4 regions of the Bacillus sp. 5RYD7K genome follow, and region 2 is predicted to be linked to each of the others. Evidence: riboswitches for the same ligand, from Rfam matches in the RefSeq annotation. Region 2 holds a riboswitch; each other region holds the start of a gene.
What was found. A riboswitch is a leader RNA that binds a small molecule or an ion and turns the genes downstream of it on or off. The one in region 2 is predicted to bind S-adenosylmethionine.

Region 1 (5,295 bases), 1.9 Mb from region 2:
AGTTGATGAAAATATTAGCAGGTGCCGGATATTCTTGTCAACATTTTTTTGAAAATTAATATAAATCACGCCGCAAATCTTTGAATACCGGGATGGTCTCGCGTACGGACGCGCTTTCTGAAACATCGATTTCCGCCCGGACTGCGCCTTCCGTCTGATCTCCTTCGGCTAAAATCCGGCCCCACGGGTCAATAATCAGGCTGTGGCCGGCAAATTCATTATCGGGATTTGACCCCGTGCAGTTAGAGGCCGCGACAAAACATTGGTTTTCAATGGCTCTGGCGACAAGCAGACTCCGCCAATGATCGAGGCGGGGCAGAGGCCATTCCGCAGAGATAAACAGGACATTCGCTCCTTGGGACGTATGCTTCCTGATCCATTCGGGGAACCGGATATCATAGCAGATCAGCCCGGCGCACTTGACACCGTCAAGCTCAAAGGAACCGTCACTGTTTCCTGCCGCCAAATGCAGATGTTCGTCCATCAGCTGAAACAAATGGGCTTTCTGATACCGCTTCACGATCTGCCCGCTGTTATCTGCGATGTACATAGTGTTATAGACGTTTTCGCCTTCTTTGACCGCAAAAGATCCGGCAACGAGGTGTACGTTGTATGCTTTGGCCGTTTTTTTAAGCCATTGTTCCGAAACTTTGCCGTTTTCATCCGCCAGCTGGTCAAGCCGTGTGAGATCATAGCCGGTCGTCCACAGCTCAGGAAGCACGATGACATCAGCATGGCGGCTTTCTTGCTCGATTAAAGTTTCTGCTTTTTTGAAGTTTTCTGAAGGATTTCCGTATGAAATATCAAATTGCAAACAGGAAACGGTCCATTTCATTTTTTATACACCTCAAGTTTCTCTTTACTTTTTTTATTTAACCATATATGATGATGGACTATCATTTCAAGACATTTTTAGAAGGTGAAAATATGAACTTTGAAGTCTCAGATGTACTCAAACAGCTGCCGGAACAATTTTTTGCATCTTTGGTGCAAAAGGTCAATCAAAAGCTGAAAGAAGGCAAAGACATCATCAATTTAGGACAGGGAAACCCCGATCAGCCGACGCCTCAGCATATCGTTGAAGAAATGAAGCGCGCCGTCGAAAGGCCGGAAAATCATAAATACTCATCATTCCGGGGCGCTTACAGCTTCAAAAAAGCCGCGGCTGAATTTTATGAAAGGGAGTATGGGGTGACGCTTGATCCGGAAACGGAAGTAGCCGTGCTGTTCGGAGGCAAGGCGGGGCTTGTTGAGCTTCCGCAATGTCTTTTGAACCCGGGAGATACCATTCTTGTGCCTGATCCCGGATATCCTGACTACTGGTCGGGGGTCGCCCTTGCGAAAGCGAAAATGGAAATGATGCCGCTGACGGAAGATAGAGGGTTTCTCCCCGATTACAGCGCAATTCCTGAAACGGTGCAGAACGAGGCGAAGCTGCTGTATCTCAATTATCCGAATAATCCGACCGGTGCTGTGGCAACAAAGGCGTTTTTCGAGGAGACGGTCAGCTTTGCGGAACAAAACGGCATTTGTGTCGTTCATGATTTCGCATACGGGGCCGTCGGTTTTGACGGGCATAAACCGCTGAGCTTTTTGCAGACAGAAGGCGCAAAAGAAACGGGGATTGAAATCTATACTTTGTCCAAAACGTATAACATGGCGGGCTGGCGGGTCGGATTTGCCGTCGGAAACGCGTCTGTCATCGAAGCGATCAACCTTTATCAAGATCATATGTTTGTCAGCCTATTTCCCGCGGCGCAGCAGGCGGCAGCCGCCGCTCTTTTGGCGGATCAGACGTGCGTCGCAGCGCAAAATGACAGATATGAGTCGAGACGCAATGCCTGGATTGCAGCCTGCCGTGATATCGGCTGGGATGTGACGGCTCCGGCGGGTTCCTTTTTTGCATGGCTTCCGGTGCCGGACGGTTATACGTCGCAGTCGTTTTCAGATCTGCTTTTGGAAAAAGCGGATGTCGCGGTCGCAGCCGGAAACGGGTTCGGAAAATGGGGAGAAGGCTATATAAGAGTCGGTCTTCTGACAAGTGAAGAAAGACTTAAAGAAGCTGCGGAACGGATCGGGAAGCTGAATCTTTTCACCCGAAAAAGCATTGACATATCAGGATAACAATGCGATAATTCAAAATACTTTATAAAATCATTATTCTTATCAAGAGCAGGCAGAGGGACGAGCCCGATGAAGCCCGGCAACCGACTGATAAAGCACGGTGCTAATTCTTGCAGCAGGAGCTGAGAGATAAGATTCGGACATAACACGAAGCCTCTTTCTGCTCATAAGGAAGAGGCTTTTTTATGTTTTGCGAAAGAAAGAGAGGCGTTCACGCATGAGCGAAGTATTGGCAACATATCTTCTGACGGACACAACGGACAGTGAAAAGCGGGCGGAACAGATTGCGGCGGGGCTGACGGTAGGCTCCTGGACGGATCTGCCCCTGGTGAAACAGGAACAGCTCAGAAAGCATAAAGGCCGGGTCGTGAAAGTTGAGGATAAAGAAGGGGCCAAAGAAAACGAAACACAATCCATCATCACCATCGCCTATCCTGAGGCGAACTTTTCAAAAGATATACCGGCCGTCCTGACGACGGTATTCGGAAAGCTGTCACTGGACGGAAAAATAAAATTGACTGATCTTGAATTTTCCGAAGGGTTTAAACGTTCCCTTCCCGGGCCGAAATTCGGTATATACGGCATTCGCAAACTGCTGGGCGAATTTGAAAGACCGCTTCTGATGAGCATCTTTAAAGGCGTGATCGGACGTGATCTTGCCGACATTAAAGAGCAGCTCAGACAACAGGCGCTCGGCGGCGTGGATCTTATTAAAGATGACGAAATTTTCTTTGAAAATGAACTGGCTCCGTTTGAAACCCGCATTATCGAAGGAAAACAAGTCCTGAAGGAAACGCGGGAGGAGACGGGGCATAACACGCTGTACGCCGTAAACCTGACGGGGAGGACTTCTGAATTGCGGGATAAAGCAAGACGCGCGGCAGAACTCGGGGCAGACGCCCTCTTACTGAATGTGTTCGCCTACGGCTTAGACGTCATGCAAAGCCTTGCTGAAGACAGGGAAATCCCGCTTCCGATTATGGCGCACCCGGCGGTCAGCGGCGCGTTTACATCATCTCCCGTTTACGGTTTATCGCACGCCCTTTTGCTCGGCAAGCTGAACCGCTATTGCGGCGCCGATTTCAGCTTATTCCCGTCACCATACGGATCCGTCGCTCTTCCGAAGGAGTCCGCACTTGCGATCCATCATGAATGTGTAAAAGACGACGTCTTTCACCCGACGTTTGCCGTCCCGTCAGCAGGCATTCATCCCGGCATGGTGCCATTGCTGATGCGTGATTTCGGTATTGATCACATCATCAATGCAGGCGGAGGCATTCACGGCCATCCGAAAGGAGCCGAGGGCGGCGGAAGAGCGTTCCGCGCCATCATTGATGCGGTGCTTGAAGCACAGCCGATTGAAGAAAAAGCCGCGTCGTGCAAAGATCTTCAGCTCGCATTAGACAAATGGGGAAAGGCGGAAACCGTATGACCCGCACACCGCTGATTATTTGTGATTTCGACGGAACAGTCACCATGAACGACAACATTGTCAGCATGATGAAAAAATTCGCACCCCCTGAGTGGCTTGAATTAAAAGACGGTGTTCTGTCTAAAAGCATATCAATTCAGGAAGGAGTCGGCCGGATGTTCGGGCTGCTGCCGAGCAGCTTAAAAGAAGAGCTGACTGACTTTATTCTGGAGGATGCGAAAATACGGGACGGCTTTTTGGATTTTGTTTCGTTTGTCCGGTCAAACGATCTCCCGTTTTACATCGTAAGCGGAGGGATGGACTTTTTTGTGCATCCGCTTTTAGAAGGCATCGTAGAAAAAGAGCGGATCTTTTGCAATCATGCATCCTTTGACAATGAATATATTCATATCAATTGGCCGCACGCCTGTGACGAAGCCTGCACGAATCAGTGCGGCTGCTGCAAACCGTCAGTCATCCGGAAGCTATCCGACCGGCAGAAATTTCTCATTATGATCGGTGATTCGGTGACGGATGTCGAGGCTGCAAAGTTATCCGATATGTGTTTTGCGAGAGATTATCTTTTGACTGAATGCAAAGAGCTTGGTCTTCAGCATCAGCCTTTTCAAGATTTTCATGAAGTGAAAGCAGGCATCGAAAATATCGGGGAGGTGCAGTCATGGCTGCAAAAGAAGAACGCTGGCGCGAACTTGCCGAAGTAAAGCGCGAGCTGGCTGAAAGAGACTGGTTCCCGGCTACAAGCGGGAATCTTTCCATCAAAGTATCCGACGGGCCGCTGACGTTTCTCGTTACAGCAAGCGGAAAAGACAAACGAAAAGAAACAGACGAAGATTTTCTCTTAGTCGATGAGAACGGGGAGCCCGCTGAGACCGGCCATTCCTTAAAACCCTCGGCAGAAACGCTTCTCCATACGTACTTATACCAAAAGACAGACGCGGGCTGCTGTCTGCATGTCCATACCGTTAATAATAATGTCATCTCAGAGCTCTACGGGGATGAAAAACAGATCACCTTTCAGGGGCAGGAGATTATTAAGGCGCTCGGATTGTGGGAGGAAAACGCGTCGGTGACCGTTCCGATCATTGACAATCCGGCGCACATCCCGGCATTGGCCGAAAGCTTTGCGCGCCATGCAGACGCCGGATCAGGCGCGGTATTAATCCGCAACCACGGCATTACGGCATGGGGGCGGACCGCGTTTGAGGCAAAAAGGGTGCTGGAAGCCTATGAATTTTTATTCAGCTGTCACATCAAGCTTCTGTCACTTCGGCCGCAGCTTGTAAAATAAAAGGAGGAATGCAAAATGGCGACAATCAGAATTCATGACGAAAAGAATACGATCATTGAACATCAGGAACAAGTAGCGCGCTTTTTAGACGAACAAGAGGTGATCTATGAGCAGTGGAACATTGAAAAACTTCCGCCTGAGCTTTCGGAGAAATACGATCTAACCGAAGATGAAAAAAACCGGATTCTCACGGTGTTTGACAAGGAGATTCAGGATATTTCAGCCCGGCGCGGCTATCGGTCTCAGGATGTCATTTCTTTATCAGATACAACACCCAATCTTGATGAGCTGTTGAAAAATTTTCAAAGAGAACATCACCACACGGATGATGAAGTCCGCTTTATCGTCAGCGGGCACGGCATCTTCGTCATTCAGGGCAAAGACGGCACTTTTTTTGATGTCCGTTTAAATCCGGGGGATTTGATTTCGGTTCCGGAGAACATCCGCCACT
Region 2 (5,295 bases):
TTCCTTGTTTCATGAAAATGAAGCCATCGGCGAGATGACAGGCATGAACCAGTACGAGCTCAAACAGGGCTTTTCATTTGAGAATCAAAAATTTTATAAAACAGCCGATGTCATAAACGGCAGTGATCCGAAATATGTGGATTGCGATTATGAGAACGGCTGGTGTTAACAGTTGGCGGTGAATTTCACTGCCTTCTTTTTTAATCTGACGCTAAAACAATCGGCAGGTGATGCTTATGAACAACGAAGATGAAAAGGTGATCATCGTAGAAGGGAAATCGGATAAAATCAAAGTCAGAGAAGTGCTCATCGAACCCGCGGAAATCGTCTGTACAAACGGGACGATCGGCCAAACCGAACTGGAAGATTTGGCGGACCGCCTGTTTGACAGAGACGTCTTTATATTAACGGACGCAGATGAATCCGGAGAAAAATTAAGAAAACAGCTGAAACGGGAGCTTCCCGAAGCGCGCCATATCTATATAGACAGAACATACAGGCAAGTCGAGTCGTGCCCGGGCCATCATCTCGCATCTGTGCTGATCAGAGCCGGCCTTGATGCAGACCCTGTATTTTTGAAAAAGAACGACCTGAGGTGATAATCAAAATGAAAGAACTCCAAGAAAATGAACTCGAATTGATTCAGGATGACGTCTATCTCCTGTATTTGTACACCCCGTTTTGCGGCACATGCCAGCTGGCGTCCAAGATGCTTTCTGTCGTCGAAGAAATGCTGCCCGGCACCGCCTTCTATAAAAACAACGTGAATTATTCCCCCGCATTCGCCAAAGCCTATCAGATTGAGAGCGTTCCGTGCTTTTTGCTGTTTAAAGGCGGAGAACTTGTTGAGAAAGGATACGCCTTCCGCTCCGTTTCTTATTTATATGAGCTGATTAAACAAAAAACATCGCAAACGTTCCCGATGTGACAATTTTTACAGGAAAATGTCGTGCGGTTTATAAAGGGTTCTGTCCGTTAAAAAGAGAAAGTGTATGTATGGCCATTAAAACGGGAGGTTATACGAGTGGAGAAAATAGAAGTTTTGGAGAATGACGGACAGCATCTGTTTTTGAAACCGCTATTAAACGCCTCAACGCTGCTGATTACATTCCAGGGAGAAAAGGAAGCCTTAACGGTCTCAATTAACGGACAGGGAGAAATGAGAAAAACGTCGGTTTCAAAGGAAAAATCTAATTTGACCTTTTACGGAAACCAGACGGAAATCATCCATCTCCTGCACGGTGATGTCTCTTTGCAGAAGCTCATCCAAAGCGGAAAACTCAAAGTGAAAGGATCATTCCGGGCCCTGCTGAAGCTGGAGGCCATCCTCTGGCTGACAAACGGATTTTTTCAGACGATCAGCAAACGGCCGTAAACTGCCAATCTACTATGTGACAATAGCTTCCATTATTTATTTTATTGACTTTTTATCATTCGCCGTGCTATTCTACAGTAAGAATTTCCGGACGAAAATACGATATGTTTTCTCTTATCAAGAGAGGTGGAGGGAAGTGCCCTATGAAGCCCGGCAACCATCAACGATGTTGAAATGGTGCCAATTCACTCAAAGCGGTCTGCTTTGAAAGATGAGAGAAAGGCCTTTTTCAATAAGCCTTTCTGCTCATTTTTGCAGAAAGGCTTTTCTTTTGCGTAGAAAACCGGAAGATTTCTTAGAATAGTGTAAGGCAGGTGATTGCTTTGATCCATCTTCAAAATGTTTCAAAAATTTATAAAGCGAAGCATGGGGATGTCAATGCTGTCCAAGATGTCACTCTTGATATCAAAAAGGGCGAAATATTTGGAATTATAGGATATAGCGGAGCTGGTAAAAGTTCCTTAATCCGTCTTTTGAACGGCCTTGAAAAGCCGACGTCAGGTATCGTGGAAGTTGCGGGGACGGAATTAAATAAAGTAAGCAGCCGCGGGCTGAGAAAAGCGCGCCAGGAAATCAGCATGATTTTCCAGCATTTTAACCTTTTGTGGTCGCGCACCGTTCGGGAGAACATTATGTTTCCGCTGGAAATCGCCGGCGTGAAAAAAAGCGAACGGGTCCGCCGCGCCGATGAGCTGATTAAACTGGTCGGATTAGAGGGGAAAGAAAAGTCTTATCCGTCACAGCTGAGCGGCGGTCAAAAGCAGCGTGTCGGCATCGCCCGGGCGCTCGCCAACAATCCGAAAGTCCTTCTGTGCGATGAAGCGACATCAGCGCTCGACCCGCAGACGACCGATTCAATTTTGGATCTTTTATCCGATATAAATGACAGACTCGGTCTGACGATCGTGCTCATTACCCATGAAATGCACGTCATCCGAAAAATCTGCAACAGAGTCGCCGTTATGGAAAACGGGAAAGTCGTTGAAGAAGGCGAAGTGCTCCAAGTTTTCAGAAACCCGCGCGAACCGATGACCAAGCGTTTCGTTCAGCAGGTGACAGAACCGGAGGAGACGAAAGAAACCATCCAGCATTTTCTGCAGGAAACCGCGACAGGAAAAACGATTCAGCTTTCATTTGTCGGGCAGGCCGCCGAGCAGCCCCTCATTACGGAGATGATCCGAAACTTTGAGGTGGACGTCAATATTCTGCAGGGGAAAATCTCACAGACGAAGGACGGAGCCTACGGTTCTTTATTCATCCATATTGACGGTCAGGAAAAAGAAGTAGAAAACGTGATCCGGTTCATCAAAGACAAACAGGTAGAAGCAGAGGTGATCACAAATGTTTGAAAAATGGTTCCCGAACGTTGATTTAACCGAGCTGTGGACGGCCACATACGAGACCCTTTATATGACGGTCATCGCCTTAGTCTTTTCATTTGTCATCGGAGCGATACTCGGTCTTCTGCTCTTTTTAACGGGCAAGGGAAGCTTATGGGAAAATAAAATCATTAACACCGTGATTGCGGCGGTCGTTAATATTTTCAGGTCTATTCCGTTTCTTATTTTAATTATTCTGCTTCTCGGCTTTACTAAGATTTTAGTCGGCTCGATTTTAGGGCCGAACGCCGCATTGCCTGCGCTGATTATCGGCTCCGCGCCGTTTTATGCCCGGCTTGTTGAAATCGCGCTGCGGGAAGTCAATAAAGGAGTCATCGAAGCTGCCAGATCAATGGGAGCAAAGACATCGACGATTATCTTCAAAGTGCTGATTCCTGAATCAATGCCTGCGTTAATTTCGGGCATCACCGTTACAGCCATCGCCCTGATCGGATCTACCGCCATTGCCGGCGCCATCGGTTCAGGCGGACTCGGAAACCTTGCATATGTAGAGGGGTACCAGTCCAATAATACGGATGTAACGTTTGTAGCGACAGTATTTATACTCATCATCGTCTTTATCATTCAAATCATCGGTGATGTGATTACAAATATAATAGACAAAAGATAAGGGAGGATTTACATTGAAAAAGATTGTACTAAGTGCGCTGCTGCTTGTGTTCGCGGGAGTTTTGGCCGCCTGCGGATCAAACGGATCAAATAAAAAGGAAATCGTCGTCGCTGCGACAAAGACGCCGCACGCTGAAATCTTAAAAGAAGCGGAGCCGCTCCTGAAGGAAAAAGGCTACACATTAAAAGTAAAAGTGCTGAACGATTACAAAATGTACAACAAAGCGTTAGCTGATAATGAAGTGGATGCGAACTACTTCCAGCATGTTCCTTACCTTGAACAGGAAATGAAAGAAAATAAAGATTACAAACTCGTGAATGCCGGAGCCGTTCACCTTGAGCCGTTCGGTATTTATACGAAAAAATACAAATCACTGAAAGACCTGCCTAAAGGCGCGACCATCATCATGACAAACAACGTCGCTGAACAAGGCCGTATGCTGGCGATGCTTGAAAAAGCCGGACTGATTACACTTGATCCGAAGGTAAAAACGATTGACGCCACTACGAAAAACATTACGAAAAACCCGAAAAACCTGACATTCAAAAAAATCGCCCCTGAATTAACGGCGAAAGCATATAATGAAGAAGAAGGCGATGCAGTCTTCATTAACGTCAACTATGCGATTCAAAACAAACTGAATCCGTTAAAAGATGCGATTCAAGTGGAATCAACGAAAAACAACCCGTACGCAAACATCATCGCTGTGCGAAAAGGCGACGAAAAATCAGCGAAAATCAAAGCGCTTATGGAAGTGCTTCACTCTAAGAAAATCAAAGACTTTATTGAGAAAAAATACGACGGAGCCGTGCTTCCTGTATCTGAATAAAGCAAAAACCCCGGATGGATCATCCGGGGTTTTTTTCGGGTATTAATCGGAGAACTGTCCATAATAAAAAGGAAGGTTAACGATTGGAGGGAATGGCAGTGGCTCAATACCAGGATAACGGAAAAAGCGTGCATGACGCATTGAAACAATATAAAGAAGGTTTAGGCATATTCGAGCAAAAAATGCCGATGATGGGGCGGAAGTTTAATGAATTTACTGAACAGTGTTTTTCAGCGGATTCATTAACTGAAAAAGAGAAACAATTAATCGCTCTGGGCATCAGCATCAGCGCTCAAGATGAATTTTGCATGATTTATCACACGAAAGGCTGTCTTGATCAGGGTGCGACAGAGGAAAACATCCTTGAGGTCATCAGCGTCGCGGCGGCATTCGGGGGAGGCGCGGCTCTCAGTCAGGGAGTAACCCTCGTGCAGCAGTGCATTCAGGAATTCGGACATACAACGCATTAGAAAGAGCAATCGTATGAATACCGTTTTTCAGATAAAGCCAGCGCCGGTTACCGGCACATTCGAAAGGATTCAGGGGCACACTCCCTTTGGCCGGAGCAGAGGATCATTGTTACAATAGAAGCAAATATATGAAGGGATTGATTCATTATCTGCACCAGCCACGAGAGACTGGACCTTGACTATACGCCTGAAATGGAAAAAGCGATGCAGAAGTCACACGGCATCGGCTACGAGGAATACGGACGGCGTCTTTCAAAAAGGATGGAAGTCGAACGGCAGAGGGAGCTTGAGTACCAAAAAAGCAAGTTCCTCGCAGCGCAGCTTAATGAGAAAATCGGTCAGTAAAAAAGGGTGGAATTCCGCCCTTTTTCTGTTTTAAACAGCTTTAATTACACCCTGATCTTTGATAAACTTTAGGAATGTTCCGGGTAATATAAAAAGTTGTATTTACTTTTCATTTGTTATAAAATTAGAATGAGAATAAATTGAGAATAATGATTATATATTTTTGGAGGTATAGATATGGCTGCTTCAACATTAACGATCAAGGATCTTCACGTTGAAATCGAAGGAAAAGAGATCTTAAAAGGTGTAAACCTTGAAATAAAAGG
Region 3 (5,295 bases), 1.6 Mb from region 2:
TGCCAGACGCATATTTTCAACGACTGACACGTAATCTTTTTCTGTGAAAAATCCTTCAATCGGGCTGTAGGCTCCGATTCCGATCAGCTCTAAATCAGCAAACGAAATCAAATCCAGCTCAATTTCTTTTTGGACGGATGTTAGATCATACTGCTCATTCACCCGATTAACTAATGTTCCTCCGTGCGGTGCTAGACTCATAGTACATTTTCCTCCCAGTTAACAGATAAATAAACTCAGATTAATAGTTAAATGCCCCCGCCTTGTTCATGGACAGAGCGTTTCTCTTTTCGGATAGCTTTCATCAGACTGGCGGCTCCGCCAGCTGCCAAAAGCACGCTGGCCATCATAAAGATGGAATAGTAATCTCCTTTTAACAGCAGAGAGACAAGCAGATACGAAATCGACAGTGACAAAAACGGCGAAACGACCCATACTTTGAGCATCGTTTTCACGACTTCTTTATGAAAAACGTTCGGCCCGTTTTTGGCCATTCCGATACCGATGATTGATGATGATGTCACCTGCGCCAAAGGAACCGGCAGACCGAACACGGAACTGATAATGACAAGCCCGGCCCCGGTTCCGGAAAGCAGTATGCCTTCGCCGGCGGAAAATCTCGTAATCTTTTTCCCGTTGGTTTCAAGCACTCTGCGTCCTAAAAGCAGAGCGCCGAGAGCGACAAAGATGCCTCCGTACAGCGTCCCTTTGGACACGCTGAGCACGCCGGCGGCAACTAAAGGGCCCACCGCATTTGCGACGTTGTTCATTCCGGCTGAAAAAGCTTCCCAAAACCCCGCAATAAGCAGGACAACCCCCAAAACCTTCTGTTTCCGGCTCGAAATGACTCGAATATTCAGAGAACTGGATACCTTCGATACGAGAAACGTGAAACAGAACGCGACAAACGGAACGAGGACCCAAAAAATCACGATGACCAAAAGATGCTGCAGAAACAATACTTTGTACGCAACGCCGACCCCGACAATCGCCCCGACGGTGACCTCGCTCGTCGACAGCGGAATGCCGAGCACATTCGCCGTGAATAACGATAACGCCGCCGCTCCGATAATAATACAGACAATGGTGAGCGTAATGGTCTGTTCGGGAATGATTCCGCCGCTGATCGTCTTAACGACTTCTCCGCCGCCGATAACCGCCCCTGACAGGACGCCGGCCGCGCAGATAATCAGCGCATACGTTTTCTTTTTAACGGCGCCGGACCCGTAAGCGACTCCCATTGAAGCCGCGGCTCCGCTGGCTCCGATATTCATGGCGAAAAACAGGCAGAATAAAATAGCGGCTAATTCCATTGTGCAGCTCCTTTATTCATGCAGTCCGCATTCTGTTTTCGCCATTCCGTTCCATCTGCCGCTCCGCAGGTCTTCTGCGGTAAACGCAGGTGAAGTGCACGGTTCACAGCCGATGCTCGGATAGCCCTGATCATGAAGAATGTTATAATCCAGCTCATGCTTGGATGTATATCTCCAGATGTCTTTCCACGTCCAGTGGATCAGCGGGCATACTTTAATGGATTGAAACTTATCGTCTTTATTCAGGAAATTCGTATTCGCCCGGCTCGGCCCTTGATCGCGTCGGAGGCCGGACAGCCATGCCGGACGCCCGGCGAGCGCTTCTCTTAACGGCAGAATTTTTCTGATGAAGCAGCACTGGTTCGGTTCTCTTTCCCACAGTTTATCTCCGTGAGCCTCGGCCTGTTCCTCAAGAGTAAGGCTGGGCTTTTTCAGGATGATGTTCAGTCCCGGGTAACGTTCTTTCACTTTTTCGATCGTTTCATATGTTTCTTTAAAGTGAAGTCCTGTATCGAGAAACACGATTTCCGCGTCTTTTTTCACTTTAGAAATTAAATCGATCAGGACGATTCCCTCAATCCCGAAGCTGCACGCGTAAACAAGCTGGTCTCCGTAGTGGCCGTATGCCCATTTTAAAACGGACAGCGCGCCTTTATAGGAATCGTCTTCCGGAAATGTAATCTCCGGTTCCTCCCATGTGTCATACGTTAGCATTTTTTCTTTCCTCCTCCCGGAGACAATCAAACAGCTGTTGTTTTCTGCCGGTTGTCTTATCCCTCAATCTTTTTTCATATAAAAAACTTTCAATCCAGCGGAATGAAAGACAGTGACCCGTTATAGCCCTTATCTTCAAAATGCTGTGCATTTTTCTGGATGCGGCACCTTGCATGTCACGCAGGTTGCCGGGCGTCATCGGTCCAGTCCCTCAGCCGCTCTTGATAAGCTTTTTAGATTTGTACTAAATTTTAGCACAATTCTAACAGAAGTCAACCCGAGTTTTTTGATAGGAATAATAAAACAGGCCCTGAGGCCTGTTTTTATTGTCATTATTTTTTAAACCAATCTTTTGACTCGGGATTCTGTTTCCATGATTTCAGTTTCTCAATGTCATCTGAATGTATCGTTCCGTTTTCAAGCGCTACTTCAATCAGCGTGTCATAATCTGTTAACGAGTAGTACGGCAGACCCGCTTTTTTAAAGGCTTCTCTTGCTTTCGGCAGTCCGTATGTAAAAATTGAAATGACGCCGAGAACTTCCGCGCCCTCTCTTTGAAGGGCCGCCGCAGCTTCAAGCACGCTGCCCCCGGTAGAAATCAAATCTTCAATCACGACTGTTTTTTGTCCTTTTTTAACGGCGCCTTCTATTTGATTTCCTTTGCCGTGCGCTTTCGGTTTGCTTCTGACGTAGCACATCGGAGCGCCTGTACGGTCTGCGAGAAGCGCAGCATGCGGAATGCCTGCCGTGGCAGTGCCCGCGATCATCTCCGCCTCGGGGAAATGCTCTTTCAGCAGTCTGCCGAGCCCGTCCGCCACATCATTTCTCACTTTTGGATACGACAATGTCAGACGGTTGTCACAATAAATCGGCGATAGAATGCCGCTCGCCCACGTAAACGGCTCATTCGGGCGTAAAAAGACAGCTTCAATGTGTAATAGATGTTTTGCGATAGCCTGTTTCATCGGCGAACGCCCTCCCATTCCAGTTTAATGGCTTCATATGCTTTAACGGGGTTTTCCGCTTTTGTAATTGAACGGCCCACGACAATGGCTGACGAACCGTTTTCTTTCGCAAATGACGGAGTCGCCGTCCGGACTTGATCATCAGCTGCGTCATTGGCCGTGCGGATGCCCGGCGTGACTGTCAGAAATGACGGCCGGACCGCTTCATAAATGGCTTTTGTTTCATGAACTGAACATACCACTCCGTCCAGCCCGCACTCTTCAGCCATTTTGCCGTAATGTACAACCGTTTCTAACAGCGGCTTTTGCAGCAGAAGCTCTTCCTTCGCCATCTGCTCTGAAGTGCTCGTCAGCTGGGTGACTGCGATTAATGACGGGCGTTTTTTGCCTGCCGGCGTGCCTTCTTCAAGCCCCTCAAGAGCTGCGCGCATCATGCGTCCGCCCCCTGCGGCATGCACATTGACGAGATCAACGCCGAGACCCGCAAGCCGCTTCATCGCTTTATTGACTGTAGTCGGAATATCATGAAGCTTCAAATCTAAAAATATATCACAGTTCCGTTCTTTTAATTGATGAATGATGGCGGGGCCTTCCTGATAAAAAAGTTCCATCCCCGTTTTGACAAACAGCCTTTCCTTTTCAAACAAATCTAGAAACGCTAAAGTTTCTTCTCCTGATGCAAAATCAAGCGCGATGATGGGCAGGTTGTTCTGCATGTTTCCAGCTCCTTCCGATGCATTCACTTACAGATTGATAGCCGTATTGGCGCAGCACACGAGGGAGCTGTTCAATGATTTCCGGGCAGACGAACGGATTGACGAAGTTGGCCGTCCCAACGGCAACTGCACTTGCTCCGGCGAGAAGAAATTCTAATGCATCTTCTGCGGTCTGGACGCCGCCCATCCCGATAATCGGAATTTGAACGGCCTGGCTGACTTCGTATACCATCCGGATGGCGACCGGTTTGATCGCCGGGCCTGACAGTCCGCCCGTTTTATTTGCTAAAATCGGCCGTCCCGTCTTAAGATCGAGCCTCATCCCGACGAGTGTATTAATCATCGTCAGCCCGTCAGCACCGGCCGCTTCAATCGCTTTCGCAATTTCGGTTATGTTTGCGACATTAGGAGAAAGCTTCACATACACAGGCACTGCGGAAACTTCTTTCACCGCTTTTGTCAGATCGGCCGCCATGGCGGGATCAGTTCCAAAAGCAATCCCGCCCGTTTTGACATTCGGACACGAGATGTTCAGCTCAAGCGCATGCACATTCGGCGCTTGGCTGATGCGTTCGGCTACTTCTTTATAGTCTTCCACCTGAGAACCCGCGACGTTTGCGATAATCGGCGTGTCAAACTGTTCGAGCCAAGGCAGCTCATGATTGAGCACATGCTCCAGACCGGGATTTTGCAGTCCGATGGCATTCAGCATTCCCGCGCTTGTCTCCGCCACTCTCGGTGTCGGATTTCCGAAGCGGGCTTCGTTCGTGGTGGCTTTAATCATGATGCCTCCGAGGCATGATAAATCGTAAAATCCGGCATATTCCTTCCCGAAACCGAAACATCCGGAAGCGGGGATGATCGGGTTTTTCAATTGGAGACCCGGCAGATTCACCTCTAACATTACAGCGCCACCTCCTCAGCTTTAAATACCGGCCCGTCAAGGCAGACTTTTACATACGACGTATCGCTTTCGCCCGTACGGCACACGCAGGCGAAGCAGGCCCCTATTCCGCAGCCCATCCGCTCTTCCATCGAAAGGTAAACTTCTTTATGGCCGTACTGCTGCTTCAGCGCTTTCAGCATCGGTGTCGGCCCGCAGCTGAGCAGGACATCGAATTCGATCTGCTTTTCGCGGATGACATCGGTGACAAATCCTTTTTCTCCATATGTTCCGTCAGCCGTCGCCACGTAGGTATCTCCGTACGCGAGACATTCCTGTTCGTAAAAAACATCCTTTGCTGATTGAAACCCAAGCACATGAATAACGTTTACGCCTTTTTCCGTCAGGCGCTTTGACAGTTCCTGCAAAGGCGGAACCCCGACTCCGCCTCCGACTAACAGCGCGGTTTTTCCGGGTTCTATCCGCCGGACGGGGAATCCGTTGCCGAGAGGGCCGAGAACGTCTATCCTTCCGCCCTCTTTTTTCTCAGACAAAAGACGCGTCCCCTCACCGTCAGCTCTGTAGATAACGGATACTTCATCCGCGGCGAAATTGACGTCCGCAATGCTGAGCGGCCTTCTTAATAGCGGCGTGACCGCGTCACTTACCTTCAGATGAAGAAATTGTCCCGGCTCGGTAAAGTG
Region 4 (5,295 bases), 1.9 Mb from region 2:
GTTTCATGTGGCGGGTATGAATGGCGTCAATCACCCTTGTTGTGACATAAAGAGCGACAAGGGTATATAATGCTTTCTCCCATCCTTGCAATAATCCTGCCGTCAAAATGATAATCCCGTTCAAAATGAAGAAATACGTGCCGACCGGTTTATCCTTCCATTTGGCCAGCACCATCGACACGATATCAAGCCCCCCTGTAGACGCGCCGAATTTCAGCGTTAAACCGATGCCGATGGCTGAGATGACTCCTCCGAATACGGTATTCAGGAGAATATCGTGCGACAGTCTCATTTCCGGGAGAATTCCCATAAAGACGGACGTCAGCGCTACACTTAATATGCTGTATACGGTGAATGATCTGCCGACTTTCAGCCACCCTAACACACCGATGGGAATGTTTAAGAGGAACATGAGAACTCCTGTCGAAATATAAAAAGGGGCGTATTGATCAACGACGCTTGACAGCAGCTGGGCGACACCGGTAAAACCGCTGGCATATACATTCGCCGGTATCAGAAATAAATTCAGCCCCGCCGCATATAGAAACGCGCCGATGACGACGATTGCTAATTTTTTTACTTGTTCAAGTACCATGGCTTGCTCCTCCGCTCATTTTCATTATTAGCTTTTCCCTTAAAACAAAGTTTTGAACACTATTTTGCCACATTTATATGATATAGTTGGCATCACTCTCACCAAATGGAAAGAAGGGAATTATGATGACAGTTCACCTTATTGCTGACAGCGCCTCTGATCTGCCGCAATCTTACATTGAAGAAAACCGGATCGGGTTCATTCCGCTGCACGTAACACTCGACGGAAACGAATATGAGGACGCGGTCACCATTCAGGCGGATCATATATTTCAAGCGATGCGGGATGGGAAAGTCCCGAAAACATCCCAGGCATCACCGGATACGATAAAAAAAGTATTTTTACAATACGCGGAACTGGGAGAGCCGGCGATTTACATTGCCTTTTCTTCAGGTCTTTCCGGCACTTATCAGACGGCCGTGATGGTCGCCAATGAAATCAAAGAGGAATTTCCCGAATTTGATTTACGGATTGTAGATTCCAAATGCGCTTCATTGGGCTGCGGCCTCGCGGTGATGCATGCGCAAACACTCTGTGTTAACGGGAATACAATACAAGAAATCGAAACGTCTGTAAAGAGCTTTTGCGCACGGATGAAACATATATTTACGGTCGATGATGTCGCCTATCTCGCGCGGGGCGGCAGGATTTCAAAAACGTCCGCTTTTGTCGGCGGGCTTTTGAACATCAAACCGATCCTGCATGTGGCTGACGGCAGACTCGTGCCGCTCGAAAAATTGCGCGGACAGAAGAAACTGTTTAAACGGATTTTAGAAATGATGAAGGAAGAAGGCGGCGATTGGGCGGATCAAACAGTCGGAATCAGCTATGCCGACAATGAAGAGACGGCGCTTCGCATGAAAGAGATGATTGAAGATGCGTTCGGTCCGAAAGAGATCATTCTTCATTCAATCGGTTCCGCCATCGGCGCCCATTCCGGTCCGGGAACGCTCGCGATTTTTTTCCTGAAGCCATAATTTCCAATGCCGCGGGCATCCTATCGTAAAGAAGGGAGGCTTTGCCGCATGAAAGATGATGACAAAAAACCGCTGGATCATAACGCCTTAAATCAAAAAAAGAACCGGCTTGCCGAAAAAAACCGGCAGGCGGGAAAAAACCAGAATTCAAAAAAACCGGACCATCTGTAAATGCAAAACAGCTCTCTTACCTTAGAGAAAGAGGGCTGTTTTTTCTGTACGGCCATAAGTGCGCCAGTTACAAAGTAAACCGGCGGACCTGATAAATAAATACAGGATATAGCAGATTTTGCGGAAATAAAAAACATCGGTTTTTGTTCACCGATGTTTTTGCAGAATATTTATTGTTTTTCGTATGTCCAGCCGTTTTCCTGATACACTTTGCCGTTTTTCATCAGGTGCCCGAGCGCCCGCTTAAAGGCGGCTTTGCTTAAATGAAACCGTTCGCGGATATCGTCAGGATGGCTTTTGTCTCCGTAAGGCATTGCGCCGTTTCTTGATCTCAAATAGGTCAGAATCTCTTCTGCGTCAACCGAAAGCGCGTCCTGCTTTCTCGGCAGCAGCGACATGTTGACGGACCCGTCTTCTTTCACCTCGATGACACGCCCTGTCACGCGGCTGCCGAGTCTCGGCTCTTCCTTTCTTTCTGAAGGGTGAATAAACGCGCGGATGCCTTCATCTGTAATCATAAAAGAGCCAGATGCGATCAGTCTGTACACCGTGCCCGTCAGGTTTTGATTCATGACGTCTTCCTCTGCGTCCGTAAATAATTCACTGATGATATCCTCAGGCGCCGGCTTGGCAAACATGCGCCCGCGGCTTGTCACCTTCAGCATGCAATACAGTCTGTCGCCTTTTTGCGGCCAGACGGATTTGTACGGAGGCAGGTGCTCCGTTGCGACAAGCGCGTCTTTTGACAGACCGACGTCGACGAATACGCCCATATCTTCCACAGCGTCCGTCACTTCCACCCATCCGTAATCATAAAAGCTGATGAGCGGCTTTTTCATCGTCGCCGCAAGCCTTTCCTGATGGTCGACGTAAATAAACACGTCCACTTCATCTCTGTCTTCGATATCTTCCGTGATTTCACTGTTATGTAAAAGAACCGTATCCTCGCCGTCCGTTAAAAAATAACCGAAATCGGTCTGGTGATCTATACTAAGCGTGAGCTGCTGCCCTGGTTTCATGTTATCGTCCTTCCTGCTTCGCCCGTCAGAGGCTGATGTTTTTCTCATTTTTTCCAATTCGCACAAATTCATGCTTTGTGCTGTTGGACATTTCTCTTTATTCTACTATAATCAACACATAAGTGAAATGTTATAGGAGGTTTTCTCATGGCAAAAGAAAGTTCTTTTGATATTGTATCCAAAGTTGAATTTCCTGAAGTGCAGAATGCGATTCAGATGACGCTGAAAGAAATCGGCACGCGCTATGACTTTAAAGGATCTAAAAGCGATGTGACTTTAGAAAAGGAAGAACTTGTTCTGATTTCTGATGATGAGTTTAAATTGAATCAGCTCAAGGATGTGCTGAGCGGCAAGCTGATTAAACGGGACGTGCCGACGAAAAACATTGAATACGGCAAAATCGAAAATGCATCGGGAGGCACGGTGCGCCAGCGCGCGAAGCTTGTACAGGGCATTGATAAAGACAACGCCAAAAAAATCAACGCGGTGATTAAAAACTCCGGCTTGAAGGTTAAGTCGCAGATTCAGGACGACCAAGTGCGCGTCACCGGAAAAAATAAAGATGATCTGCAGCAGATTATTGCAGCTGTCCGCGGAGCAGACCTGCCGATTGACGTTCAATTTATTAATTTCAGATAAATTATGTGATTCCTATTGATTATTGTCTCTATTTTCGGTAAATTTGGAGAAAGGGATTTTCACAGTTAAGTTTTGGAAACCCATGACAATTACATGAACGTTCTTATCAAGAGAAGCCGAGGGACTGGCCCGACGACGCTTCAGCAACCGGTGTAGTGGTTTACCCAAACCATGACCAAGGTGCTAAATCCAGCAAGCTAAAAACAGCTTGGAAGATAAGAAGAGAGACAAATGATTACAAAGTCTTCTTCTTAAGAAGACTTTTTTTATTTCTCTTTTTTCCTTGCTGAATGTGATGAAGGAGGCAAACAATGGGACTATTACAAGACTTAGAAGAACGGATTTTAATCGGAGACGGCGCGATGGGCACTCTCCTCTACTCCTACGGCATTGACAGATGTTTTGAGGAACTGAATGTATCTAAGCCCGATGAGATCAAGCGGATACATAAGGCATACGTGGAAGCAGGTGCAGACATCATCCAGACGAACACGTACGGCGCGAATTTTATTAAGCTCTCCAGATACGGCCTTGAGGATGAAACGAAAAAAATCAATCAGGAAGCGGTCAAAATCGCGCGCGCTTCCTCAGACGGCGCTTATGTATTGGGAACGATGGGCGGCATCCGCACCTTTAACAAAAACGCCTACAGCCTTGAAGAGATTAAACGCAGCTTTCGGGAGCAGCTTTATTTATTGCTGCACGAAGAGCCGGACGGCCTGCTTTTGGAAACATACTATGATTTAGAAGAGGCGCGCGAAGTGCTGAAGATCGCCAGAAAAGAAACGGAACTTCCGATCATGCTGAACGTATCCATGCACGAACAGGGCGTGCTTCAGGACGGAACGCCGCTTCGGGAAGCTCTCAGGTCAATTGCCGATCTCGGCGCTGATATAACGGGAATCAATTGCCGGCTCGGCCCGTACCACATGATTGAAGCGCTCACCGAAGTGCCGATTTTCCGTGACGCTTATTTATCGGTCTATCCGAACAGCAGCCTTCCGTCCTTAGAAGAAGGCCGGCTTGTTTATGATACGGACGATGCCTATTTCCGGGAAAGCGCCGTACAATTCCGCACTCAGGGCGCTCGCATAATCGGCGGCTGCTGCGGCACGACGCCCAACCATATCAGAGCCATGGCTGAAGCGGTCCGCGGACTTTCACCGGTCACTGATAAAGAAGTGAAAATCAGGCGGGAAGAAGAAGTCATCTCAGTCCGGGATGAACGGACCGAGCCGGGTTTAAACGAAATCGCCGCGCAAAAACGGTCAATTATCGTAGAGCTTGACCCGCCAAAAAAATTGAATTTTGACAAATTTCTGCAAGCGGCGGCAGAATTAAAGGAAACCGGCATAGAAGCACTGACGCTCGCCGACAATTCATTGGCGACACCGCGGATCAGCAATGCCGCCTGCGGTTCATTGCTGAAAGAGCGCCTTGATATCCGTTCTCTCGTCCATATTACATGCAGAGACCGCAACATCATCGGCCTTCAGTCACATTTAATGGGGCTGGATACGCTCGGGCTCACCGACATTTTAGCCATCACCGGCGATCCTTCAAAAATCGGCGACTTTCCGGGGGCTACCTCCGTCTATGATTTAACGTCCTTTGACTTGATCAGGCTGATTAAACAATTCAACGAGGGTATTTCTTTATCGGGGAAACCGCTCGGCAAGAAAACAAACTTTTCCGTAGCCGGGGCGTTTAACCCGAATGTCCGTCATTTGGATAAGGCCGTAAAACGGCTGGAGAAAAAAATCGAGTGCGGCGCTGACTACTTCGTGTCCCAGCCTGTGTATTCGGAGCAGCAGCTCATTGACATTCATCATGAAACAAAACATCTCAATACACCGGTGTATATCGGAATCATGCCGTTAACGAGCAGCCGCAA

Region 1: linked by a shared signal. The riboswitch ahead of mtnW (2,3-diketo-5-methylthiopentyl-1-phosphate enolase) and the one ahead of metN (methionine ABC transporter ATP-binding protein MetN) in region 2 are both predicted to bind S-adenosylmethionine.
Region 3: linked by a shared signal. The riboswitch ahead of ACQE26_RS15985 (phosphoadenylyl-sulfate reductase) and the one ahead of metN (methionine ABC transporter ATP-binding protein MetN) in region 2 are both predicted to bind S-adenosylmethionine.
Region 4: linked by a shared signal. The riboswitch ahead of ACQE26_RS18285 (bifunctional homocysteine S-methyltransferase/methylenetetrahydrofolate reductase) and the one ahead of metN (methionine ABC transporter ATP-binding protein MetN) in region 2 are both predicted to bind S-adenosylmethionine.

Annotation. Positions count from the first base shown of each region.
Region 1 covers NZ_CP191200.1:3,500,124-3,505,418, reverse strand. Annotated here, with positions in the region: gene ACQE26_RS16990 (carbon-nitrogen family hydrolase) at 56-835, opposite strand; gene ACQE26_RS16985 (pyridoxal phosphate-dependent aminotransferase) at 928-2,124, shown strand; SAM riboswitch class I at 2,161-2,260, shown strand; gene mtnW (2,3-diketo-5-methylthiopentyl-1-phosphate enolase) at 2,342-3,556, shown strand; gene mtnX (2-hydroxy-3-keto-5-methylthiopentenyl-1-phosphate phosphatase) at 3,553-4,257, shown strand; gene ACQE26_RS16970 (methylthioribulose 1-phosphate dehydratase) at 4,215-4,844, shown strand; gene ACQE26_RS16965 (1,2-dihydroxy-3-keto-5-methylthiopentene dioxygenase) at 4,860-5,295, shown strand, end outside.
Region 2 covers NZ_CP191200.1:1,647,653-1,652,947, forward strand. Annotated here, with positions in the region: gene ACQE26_RS08165 (YusG family protein) at 1-169, shown strand, start outside; gene ACQE26_RS08170 (toprim domain-containing protein) at 237-599, shown strand; gene ACQE26_RS08175 (thioredoxin family protein) at 608-928, shown strand; gene ACQE26_RS08180 (SCP2 sterol-binding domain-containing protein) at 1,025-1,375, shown strand; SAM riboswitch class I at 1,487-1,593, shown strand; gene metN (methionine ABC transporter ATP-binding protein MetN) at 1,699-2,724, shown strand; gene ACQE26_RS08190 (methionine ABC transporter permease) at 2,717-3,385, shown strand; gene metQ (methionine ABC transporter substrate-binding lipoprotein MetQ) at 3,399-4,214, shown strand; gene ACQE26_RS08200 (carboxymuconolactone decarboxylase family protein) at 4,307-4,684, shown strand; gene ACQE26_RS08205 (YuzK family famiily protein) at 4,877-5,029, shown strand; gene sufC (Fe-S cluster assembly ATPase SufC) at 5,207-5,295, shown strand, end outside.
Region 3 covers NZ_CP191200.1:3,259,376-3,264,670, forward strand. Annotated here, with positions in the region: gene sat (sulfate adenylyltransferase) at 1-201, opposite strand, end outside; gene cysP (sulfate permease) at 249-1,313, opposite strand; gene ACQE26_RS15985 (phosphoadenylyl-sulfate reductase) at 1,326-2,027, opposite strand; SAM riboswitch class I at 2,154-2,258, opposite strand; gene pyrE (orotate phosphoribosyltransferase) at 2,360-2,992, opposite strand; gene pyrF (orotidine-5'-phosphate decarboxylase) at 2,989-3,708, opposite strand; gene ACQE26_RS16000 (dihydroorotate dehydrogenase) at 3,677-4,612, opposite strand; gene ACQE26_RS16005 (dihydroorotate dehydrogenase electron transfer subunit) at 4,612-5,295, opposite strand, start outside.
Region 4 covers NZ_CP191200.1:3,728,374-3,733,668, forward strand. Annotated here, with positions in the region: gene ACQE26_RS18260 (YitT family protein) at 1-595, opposite strand, end outside; gene ACQE26_RS18265 (DegV family protein) at 721-1,572, shown strand; gene ACQE26_RS18270 (DUF3941 domain-containing protein) at 1,621-1,743, shown strand; gene ACQE26_RS18275 (CvfB family protein) at 1,914-2,810, opposite strand; gene ACQE26_RS18280 (YajQ family cyclic di-GMP-binding protein) at 2,910-3,401, shown strand; SAM riboswitch class I at 3,502-3,623, shown strand; gene ACQE26_RS18285 (bifunctional homocysteine S-methyltransferase/methylenetetrahydrofolate reductase) at 3,713-5,295, shown strand, end outside.